2 regions of the Paenibacillus sp. FSL E2-0201 genome follow, and region 2 is predicted to be linked to the other one. Evidence: riboswitches for the same ligand, from Rfam matches in the RefSeq annotation. Region 2 holds a riboswitch; the other holds the start of a gene.
The links. Region 2 has a riboswitch for thiamine pyrophosphate ahead of NSU15_RS02015 (ABC transporter substrate-binding protein). Riboswitches for the same ligand answer to the same signal wherever they lie in the genome.
Positions count from the first base shown of each region.

Region 1: linked by a shared signal. The riboswitch ahead of NSU15_RS12920 (ABC transporter ATP-binding protein) and the one ahead of NSU15_RS02015 (ABC transporter substrate-binding protein) in region 2 are both predicted to bind thiamine pyrophosphate.

Region 1 is NZ_CP150154.1:2,930,735-2,935,972, forward strand. Features, by position in the region: gene NSU15_RS12910 (ABC transporter substrate-binding protein) at 1-948, opposite strand, end outside; gene NSU15_RS12915 (ABC transporter permease) at 945-1,718, opposite strand; gene NSU15_RS12920 (ABC transporter ATP-binding protein) at 1,699-2,397, opposite strand; TPP riboswitch at 2,729-2,832, opposite strand; gene NSU15_RS12925 (amino acid ABC transporter substrate-binding protein) at 2,952-3,788, shown strand; gene NSU15_RS12930 (amino acid ABC transporter permease) at 3,840-4,508, shown strand; gene NSU15_RS12935 (amino acid ABC transporter ATP-binding protein) at 4,522-5,238, shown strand, end outside.
Region 2 is NZ_CP150154.1:443,401-448,638, forward strand. Features, by position in the region: gene NSU15_RS02005 (ABC transporter permease) at 1-260, opposite strand, end outside; gene NSU15_RS02010 (MTH1187 family thiamine-binding protein) at 257-550, opposite strand; gene NSU15_RS02015 (ABC transporter substrate-binding protein) at 813-1,862, opposite strand; TPP riboswitch at 2,023-2,133, opposite strand; gene NSU15_RS02020 (hypothetical protein) at 2,283-3,734, opposite strand; gene NSU15_RS02025 (MFS transporter) at 3,815-5,029, opposite strand; gene NSU15_RS02030 (pyridoxamine 5'-phosphate oxidase family protein) at 5,191-5,238, shown strand, end outside.

The DNA.
Region 1 (5,238 bases), 2.5 Mb from region 2:
CTTTTCCCAAGACGCTGGCTCTTGATAACCAAAATTTTGGTCACCTGCATTCATTAGAGGCAGAAGAATCTGCAAGCTCTTTTCTTCTATTTCCTTATCTAGTGGAGAGGTCGCATCTTCGTGTGCAAGCAGTAACTTTAACGCGTTTTCCGGATTTTCCTGGACAAATTGTTGTCCTTTTGTAATGGCGCTTAGAAACTTTTTGAAGTAGGACTCGGAATTTTGTACCCCTTGCTCACTGGCGACAAGGACTAGCTCGTAATAATCGGGTACTCCGAAGTCTGTGGGATTAAACGAGTGAACGGGATGCCCTTCTTTTTCGAGAATTAATTGTTCGTGGTTAATGAACCCGCCCATAATGGCATCTACCTGCCCGGTCGCAATTGCTGGAATAAGGTCGAAGCCTACATCGATTAGTTTACTGGCGTTAGGGTCACCCCCGTCGTTCTGGATCATTGTACGAATCATGGCTTCATAAAGTGGGATGGAAGAATACCCAATTTGTTTACCTGTAAGGTCTTTAGGACTTTGGATATCTCCGGACTGAGGCACCATTAAATGATTAAGCGGATGCCTTACAATCGCTGCAATCGAACGTACTGGAATCTTTTCACTACGTGCCATAAGCACCTGAGGCTGATAACTAAGTGCTAAATCAACTTGATTCGCTGCTACAAGCTTTAGTGCATCATTGGTGTCTGCCGGCATTTGGATCTCTACATCCAGACCTTCCTCTTGGAAATAACCATTTTGCTCAGCCGCATATAAAAATGAGTGAACGGCGTTGGGATACCAATCGAGCATGATTGTCAGCTTGTGCGTTTGTTTGTTTTCGCTATTTGAAGCATTACTTACTTTGGATGTATTTCCGCAGCTGCTTAAGATTAGGACAAAACAGATGAGATATAAGGGTAAAAGCCATTTTTTTTGAATGATTAAAGTATTCATCGATTAGATCCTCTTTTCTTTAAAAATAATGCTTCTAGCAGAGCTATCATCAGAAATAGCATTACACCGAGCGCGGACAACAGAAATACTGCGGCGAACATTTCGTCACTTTGCATATTTCCAGCCATTCTTCGGCTAAAGTAACCGAGTCCTTTGCTGCCGCCGAGCCATTCGCCGATGGTTGCTCCAATTACACAGTACACAATGGATAGCTTTAGTCCTGAGAAAAAAGAGGGCAGCGCCAGCGGGATTTGTGTTTTTGTAAGCAGTTGCCAGCGGTTTGCACTAAAGGTTAATAATAGATCCTTATATGCCTGACCACTTGTACGAAGCCCATCATATGTACTCACAACGACTGGAAAAAAAGCAGTTAGAAAAACTACAGCGACTTTGCTCCACAGCGTATATCCGAACCACATGATAAAAATGGGGGATAGCGCAATTAATGGGATCGTCTGACTGATAATAAGGAAAGGGTAGATGGCCTTTTCAAGCGGTCGAAATAAGAACATTCCAGTACCCAGCAATGCACCACAGATAACCGAAAGTACAAAACCTACTAATATTTCCTGCAGCGTCGCCAATAAATGCTGTCCGAGTAATTGCTTATGCTCGATCAATGCGATACCTATTGCAGAAGGAGCAGGGAGGATAAAAGCTGGAATCCAGTGAAGACGAACAGCTGATTCCCAGATCGCAACAACGAACAACACTAGTAAAATGAAGGGGCCATAATTGTCTAGTTGTTTTTTAAAAGGTATGGGCTGCATACAGTCTCCGCTCCAACTCTTCCCGCAATGCTATAAAACGGGGTTCATAGTTCATTTTGTAATGTCTTGGCCTCGGCAAATCAACAACGATCTCCTGTAATTCGCTATGTGCGCCTCCAGACATTAAATAAATCCGATCGCTTAGTAATAGTGCTTCTTCGAGATCATGGGTGATGAGCATCACTGTTTGATTCAGTTCATCCCAAAGCTCTAACAACCAGCGGTGTATCTCACGTTTGGTCATAGCGTCGAGCGCTCCAAACGGTTCATCTAGCAGCATAAGACTGCCACCGCCGCCAGACACTAGCGTGCGAAGAAATGCGACCCGCTGTTTCATACCACCGGATAGCTCATGAGGGTATGCCTTCTCAACATCACCTAAACCGAAGCGTGACAGCAGGTCTCGAATGTGTGAAATTGTCTGTTGTTTAGTGGACCTTGGCTTAATTTCCCAGGGTAAAAGGCAGTTGTCGAGCACCGTTCTCCACGGTAATAGCAAATCCTGCTGCGGCATGTATGCGATCTGACCTAAGCGAGTAGATGCCGCTGGCCGACCCGAATGAATCATTATTTTTCCATGAGTGGGTTCTAGCAAGCCTGCTATGGTTTTGAAAAGCGTACTTTTTCCGCATCCGCTAGCCCCGATAACAGCGACAAACTCACCTTGCTTAATATCCATGGTTAAGTTTGCAAATACAGGGAGCTGTTTAGACTCAGGAAAAGAGTAGGCTAAGTCTTGAATGGATAGGATTGTCGTGATGATAGAACCTCCTAAAAGTTTTGTATAGCATAGCTTCTTGAGGAACTTCGTACAAAACTTGCTTCGGAAGCATATGCCTAAGTTTTGTATAGCATAGCTACTTGAGGAACTTCATACAAAACTGGCAACGGAAGCATATGCCTAAGTTTTGTAATTGAAAGTAAATAAATAAAGACCCATTCATTTCCGGAGGGAAACAAATGGGTCAAAAAGTTCATTCTGCATAGGAACACTAAAAAATGCATGGGATGAAAATTCTGCTCCACTTCCCTCCGCTGGTATGATCCAGATCAGGTTCCAAGGGTCCGAAGCATAAAGCTCCGTCTCAGTCGGCCGACTCCCCTAGTGAAATAACAGGTCCATATTTAATTTGTTTATAAATATACCATAACTTTCTGAGATGTAAAGAGAGGATCTTATGAAGAATTATTATAAGAATGGGCAATATAAGGGTAAAGAGAGGGGATTCTATAATGAAAAAACTCAGTTTAACTATTCTATTGGTGTTAACCGTGGTGTTTGTAGCGGGGTGCGGCAATAATTCGAATACCGATACTTCCAACAACTCTTCAGCTGGAACGAATGGCGGAACTGCTGCAACTGCGAAAAATAGCTTGGAAGCTGTTAAAGCGAGCGGCAAATTACGGATAGGAACCGAAGGAACCTATGCACCCTTTACGTATCACGATGCATCGGGAAAACTGACTGGTTTTGACGTAGAAATTGCTGAGGAAGTAGCAAAGCGTCTCGGTGCTGACCCTGAATTTTCTGAGACACAGTGGGACGGTCTCTTTGCCGGATTGGACGCTAAGCGGTTTGATGTTATTTTTAACGAAGTATCCATTAATGAAGAGCGTAAAGCGAAATATGATTTCTCTGAGCCATACATCGTATCTAAAGCGGTATTGATTGTGAGTGAAAACAATGAGGATATTAAAGCATTTGCGGATCTTAAGGGTAAAAAATCAGGACAATCTCTGACCAGTAATCTATCCGAAATCGCTCGTGAGAACGGCGCTGAAATCGTTGCTGTAGACGGCTTCAATCAAGCGGTGGATTTACTGACCTCAGGCCGCATTGATGCAACGGTAAATGATGGATTGTCTTATCTGGACCTGAAAAAGCAGAAGCCTGATGTGAAAATTAAAGTGGTGGATGAGATTCCTAATGGTTCGGAAAGTGCCGCTGTATTCCTAAAAGGAAACGACGACTTGGTAAAAGCAGTTAGTGATGCAATTATTGAAATGAAGAGCGATGGAACTTATTTAAAGATTTCTGAGAAATACTTTGGTGCTGACGTTTCAAAATAATTCAAGGTTTCAGAAGCTAAACTAGCCTGGAGCTAAAAAGGATGTCTGAAAATGGATGACCGAAAAATACAAATTTTCTTAGATTCACTGCTACCCCTGCTAAAAGCGGGGGTGGCTTTTACCATTCCTTTAGCATTGATATCCTTTTTACTGGGACTGATAATAGCGATTTTGACTGCACTGGCTCGTCTCTCCCCATGGGTACTTCCGATGCTAATCGCTCGTTTTTATGTATGGGTCATTCGCGGAACTCCTTTGTTAGTACAATTATTTATTATTTTCTATGGTTTGCCTGCAGTTGGGATTGTACTAGACCCATTTATAGCCGCGACCATTGGGTTTACACTTAGTGTTGGGGCTTATTCATCTGAAATTGTACGTGCTGCTATCCTGTCGATACATAAAGGTCAGTGGGAAGCGGCCTTCTCCGTTGGGATGACTCGAGCGCAAGCGCTTCGACGCATTATTCTTCCACAAGCTGCCCGTGTCTCTGTACCGCCGTTATCGAATTCCTTTATTAGCTTGGTCAAAGACACTTCTCTGGCAGCGACTATTACTTATACGGAGATGTTCAGAACAGCACAGCAGGTTGCTTCCACCACCTATGAGCCACTGTTGATCTACTGCGAAGCAGGGTTGTTCTACTTACTATTTTGCTCAGTGTTGTCAGCACTGCAAAATTACTTGGAGAAACGACTGAGTCGTTTTTCTGCGAGCTAAAGGAGGGACTATGATGATTGAAATACTTAATTTGCATAAATCCTTCGGTGAGCTGCAGGTATTAAAGGGTCTTGATCTCAGGATGGAACTTGGTAAGGTTCTGGTCATTATAGGTCCATCTGGCTCTGGCAAAACAACGCTTTTACGCTGTTTTAATCTACTTGAAGTCCCTGATCAAGGAAGCTTATCACTCAGCGATATTAAAATTAATTTCTCGGAAAACAAGAAAATACCGCAGAAGTCCATTTTGGCGTTACGTAAAAAAACAGGCATGGTCTTTCAATCCTATAATCTTTTTCCGCATATGACGGCACTTGGCAATGTGATGGAGGGACAAGTGACTGTCCAGAAACGATCCAAGGATGAAGCACGCGGACGTGCCCTTCAGTTGTTAGGTAAAGTAGGTTTGGCAGACAAAGCGGATGCTTATCCGCACCAACTGTCAGGTGGCCAGCAGCAACGGGTTGCCATCGCTCGTGCTATGGCAGTAGATCCAGAGGTGCTATTGTTCGATGAACCTACCTCGGCGCTCGATCCTGAGTTGGTGGGGGAAGTGCTTAAAGTTATTAAACAGTTGGCAGCAGAAGGAATGACAATGGTGATTGTGACTCATGAAATGAAATTTGCTGCCGATGTGGCTGACCGGATCATTCTGATGGATGGAGGCTATATTCTGGAGCAAGGGACTCCGCAAGAAGTTCTTGAGCACACGAAACATCCCCGTGCGCTG
Region 2 (5,238 bases):
CAAGGCAAAAGATGCAAAAGTAGAGCAACGATCAAGCCTACACCTGTACCAATGGGGAAACCGATTAATGTGAGCCGAAGCGTAGCCATCGTATGAGCCCAGAGACCTGAGGCATTACTGGTGGATTCGCGAGCAATGTCAGCAGGACTCGGCAGAATCCAGGATTCAATATGGAATAGAGAAACAGATAATTGCCATACGGTCAAAAAGAAGACGACCGCCACAAGGGGCGGCCATATTAGCTTCCAGGTCGATCTCACGGCCGATATTTCTCCGTCAATTTATCCATGCTGATTCCGTTAGGATTATGAGCGATTTTGATCTGCGAGATTACGCTTGGACTGCCTGCTTCGATCAACGCCTCTTGCATTTGACGCACAACCTCCAGCAGCTCGCTAAGCTCACCTTCCATAGTGGTTTCTAGTGGATTCACCTGATGTTTAACACCGGATTTCTGAATAACTTCAATCGCTTTATCTACGTAGGGGATGGAGTCCTCATTGTTTGGAGTCTTAGGAATTACTTGAATGCTTAATAATGTATTAGCCACAATAATCAATCCTCTCAAATTGTATAGGTAAGTTCAAAAAGCCAACTTTGATAACGATGTAATTCAGGAAGCAGATTCGGCGTCGAATCTTGAACGAACTTGGGAAGTCCGGTACTCACGTAGCACATCACTACGCTCCGTTCCTCCTTCCTCAAGTAACGTTCAACCTTCTCGGTTCTGAAAGCTGACTTTTTGAACTCTCATTGAAATAGGTAAGTTCAAAAAGCCAACTTTGATAACGAAATAATTCATTTAATTGTATTTACTCCGCCGGTAAAAAGTCATTCGTGAATGCACTAGCTGCATCCAGCGGTTTGTCCAGCAGCTTCAAATCATACATCCAGTCGCCGTAATTCTGCCAGACCTCGGTTTTTTGCTCTCCCCAGCGTGGGGCGTCGTCCTTATATTTCGGGCTAAGCCATTTTTGGCTAGCTAGGACAAGCTCTGCATCAAGGTCAGGCACAGCCTTGGATAATGTAGCGGCAGCCTCTTCTGGATGATCAATCGCATATTGATAGCCCTTGGATGTAGCTTTCAGGAAAGCCTTCACCAAATCTGGATTCTCAGAAATCTGCTTCTCACTCGTGGTCAGCACAGGGGTGTAATAATCGAGCTGAGGCGCATAATCCTTCAAGTAGAGCATATCCAGAGGCTCACCACGCAGTTCGGCTTCAATACCTGTCCAAGCGTAGAAGATCCAAGCGAAATCAATGTCACGTTTGACTGCGGTAAAATAGTCAGCTTCACCAATACTGATTAGCTTCACCTTTTTCACATCGCCACCAACAGGGTCCATGATCGCCTTCATGGCTGCTTCTTCAGCAGGAGAGCCCCAACCGCCGTAGGTTTTACCCTCAAAATCTTTTGGTGATTTAATATTGCGGTCTACTGGAGCGGCGAATCCCGAAGTATTATGCTGAATAATGGCTGCAATCGAGACAAGGGGAACGCCTTGTAGACGGGCTAGAGTCAATCCTTCCTGAGCGCTGATCCCAAAAGCGGCTTCGCCAGAGGTAACCATAGTATCAGAACCCGCTGCGCCAGGTTGAACGATTTCTACATCCAGACCTTCTTCCGCGTAATAACCAAGATCCTTGGCTACGTATAGACCGGTGTGGTTCGTATTCGGTGTCCAATCCAGTGCAACCTTAACTTTGGTAAGCTCTTTCGGAGCATTTGATCCGGTCGCAGCATTCGAATCCGCAGCATTTCCTTTGTTTCCGGCTGTATTCCCATTGTTGCTGCCGCATCCGGCAATCGCAAGAATGAGCATACAGGTGAGGCTAAGCATAAGTGCTTTTTTGAGTTGCATGTCTTCTTCTCTCCTTTAAGGTTGCCAGATCCCGTCATCCAACATGAACCATAAAGTGTAGTATGTACATTTCTTCTACATCTTTTGTGATCTACACAAAAAAAGCGCCCCGAGTGATCGGGACGCTGGCTTGGCGCAAGGTTAGTAAAGGTCACAGGGACCAAAACCAATTGGCGATTCCTACGCTGGCATTATCCAGATCAGGTATAAGGGTCAGTATCTTGTGGGATACAATCTCAGCCGGCCAATTCCAGCACCCCTGGTTCTATGAAGTTAACGGGTATTTCTCGCTTAAACGCTAATCGTCTTTATAAGGACGCTGAAGGCGTTTATGCTTGCATACGGTGTATTATAGACGGCTGTTCTCGGAATGTCTAGTAGCACGCGCCTAAATTTTTCGAATCTCTCCGTCCGTTTTCATTAATCCAGATCTTTATGTTTCTTGCGATGACGCCGCTTAAGCTCAGTAACCAGAGCACCTAGCGTAAGGACAACACTGATCATTATCCCGCTCATAATCACGAAAAGAGCAAGAAACTCAAAGGGGGAATAGCTAACCATCTTACTCCATTGAATCTTTCCATCCAGATCGTCAATGACTTGATTCATGCCATAAATCCCACTTACCACCGTAAATACAGTGAGGATCATCAGCAGATTATCCCGGCGCTTCGATTGGAACTTATCTTGATACTGAAACAGGTCAGTCAAGGTTTCTTTTACTTCCTCGAACAGAGCGTCATTCCCGTATACTTTACGCAGCTGAAGAAAAATCTCCCGTCCTTGCGACTGTGAAATCAGCTCCAAGAAATAAAACTTTGCCGAGAATTTATTAATCGAGTAGATTAAATTGTCGATCTCATCATAATCGTGGTTTATGCGTAGTCGGGAATGCATATTTGCCAGCTTTAGCAGAACAATTTTGTGGAAAATATTGAGTAGAAATCCGTAATAATATTGCCCGTACATCTGGTTGGCCAGGCTAACGGCGATCTTTGGTTCAGCTCGGGTCAGACAGCAAAAGGTCTGCTCATTCATCATATAATACGAGTCTGGGCCCCATCGATTATAGGAATGCTCATGACAGTAGTTCGCAATATACGCTGGATCGCTGGCACTGGCATAGGGCTTCCCGTTCAGATCAATTCCATCAAGCTGAGAGGCGCGATAGCGCATATTTATACTAATCTCATCAGAATCTCCTTCACTCTGAAAGCCATAAAAGGCTTGCACCTGCATTCTTTCATCTACGAAAAAGGGAAGGGTCTCGAAATAAGCCCCATTAATATCCGAGTGATCCAGAAAAGGCTCCAGTCCATCCACCAGATTTCGGAAGACAAAATCCTCTACCATCTCATAGGTCTGTTCTCCGCAATGGATATAGGTGTAGTCATCCTGTACGAAGGTATTCTCAAGCGCCCGGAAGCGGTCCGCGAATTCCAGTGCAATACTAAAGGGAATCGAATCCCCCTCAAGCTGGACACGTATCGTCACAAATCCAAGCTGAAAAGGACATATGAATATATCAGTCGAGAGAATTTTAAAAAATATAGACTGCTGAGGAATCTCTAGAATACAGTCCAGATTATTGACTCTGGAAAAGCGGCGGAAAGAGTCTACATCCTTCTTGCGTGGAAAAAGAATATGTGCAGCAAACGGTAAATAGGTGCGCTCCATCCGTTCATGGGAAACACAGTGATCTTCTCCGTAATAGGCATTTTCTAACTCTTTATTATCCAGAAAAAAACGTGTGAAGCCATCATCCTGCAATTGTTGGATAAGCTTCTTAGAATCGCCCTTTTTTATTGAAAAGGGAAAAATAAACTGCATAAGCGCAGTATGTAATAAAGGCTCAGTTGAAAGCTTATCCATTCATCGTCCATCCTTGTGCTCAGAATATGCTTATAGATGACATTACCCTAAAAGGATTAGGTTGATACCATTCTAACATTCTAAATACTGGAACTCTTTCTTTGCACTGCTTGTCTGGATTGGAATCTCCATGTGGCAATGCTCAGCAAGAACAAGAAGGCGGCAAAACCGGCAAGTAACCCAGCAGTTTGTGCCACTTTTAGATGGTCCATAGACCAGCCCATAAATAGGGGCAGCAGAGCTCCACCGACACCTCCAGCAGCGATCATTATGCTGGGTGTTGATTCTTCGGCTCCTGGTAGCATCTTGCTGGAGAAGACTAGAGCTATGGAGAAAATACCGGACATAAATAGCCCAAGTAGCATAATTACGATGAATGCAGCTAATCGATTATCTGTGAACGGAAAAAGAGCCAGCAGTAACAAGGTCAGTAAACAGCTACTTAAAATATATACACGGTAAGAAATTTTCTCTGCAATCACTCCAGCAAACAATCTTCCCGTAGACATAGCTAGCCAAAAGAAAGTGACTGTCAGCGCCGCCGCAGATTCTGTCATCCCTAGCTTGGCGATAAAGATGGCGGGCATAAAGTTGACCAGACTCATCTCCGTACCTACATAAAGAAAGAAGAAAAGGATGAAGATGCCCAGCAGAATCCATTGTTTCCCTTTATACGGAAGCTGTGTGCTGGACTGCGAGGAATGTGCGGATGCTGAGACTTTGCGAGGTGCTCGCTCGTCCAGTATGGGCTGCAGATTCCCAAAATGGCCTCTTCCCCAGAGAATGAGGGAAAGTAATGAGAAGCCAGCGACAATTAGGAATGCCAATCTCCATGCTCCGGTAGCAATGAGCGGACTGGCGATAAGAGGCATTACAAGTGCTCCTATCCCAAATAGGACTTCAAGTCGGCTCATCGCAATCGCGGTTCCTTCTGTCACAGCTCCGATAATGATGGTGCCGATGACGGCTTCGATCATACCGAAACCAAAGCCAGCTGCAACAGCAATGACATACATCCACTCCCAAGGGGGTAGAAAAGCATACGCAATCTCAGCAGTCAGGAGAAGAGCGGTGGCGATAATGATGCCTCCTCGTTTCCCAAAACGGCGATTGAGTAGGGGAGAGACAAGCACACCAGCCAAAAAACCAGCGAATTGACTAAAAATTAATTGCCCGCCCGCACTATAATTTTGGTCATAATGCTGTAGCAGAACGGGAAGAATAGATCCCAGCACTACATGAGCAAGTCCAATGACAAAGTAGGAAAGACAGCCGATCCAGATCAGTTTTTTCACGAAGTAAGCCCCTTATATTGAAAGTAGTTTATGGAGTAAGGTCGGATTCAATGTGAACCGGAAGGGTACATTATAATAAGCACCATTGTTATGATAAATCCAAACGGTGAGCTTGGATATATAAACTTTTGTTTACATGCTTGAAGGGAGAGATTTACGTAATGGATAACAAACAACTGGAACAACTCATTATTAGAGCATTGGATGAC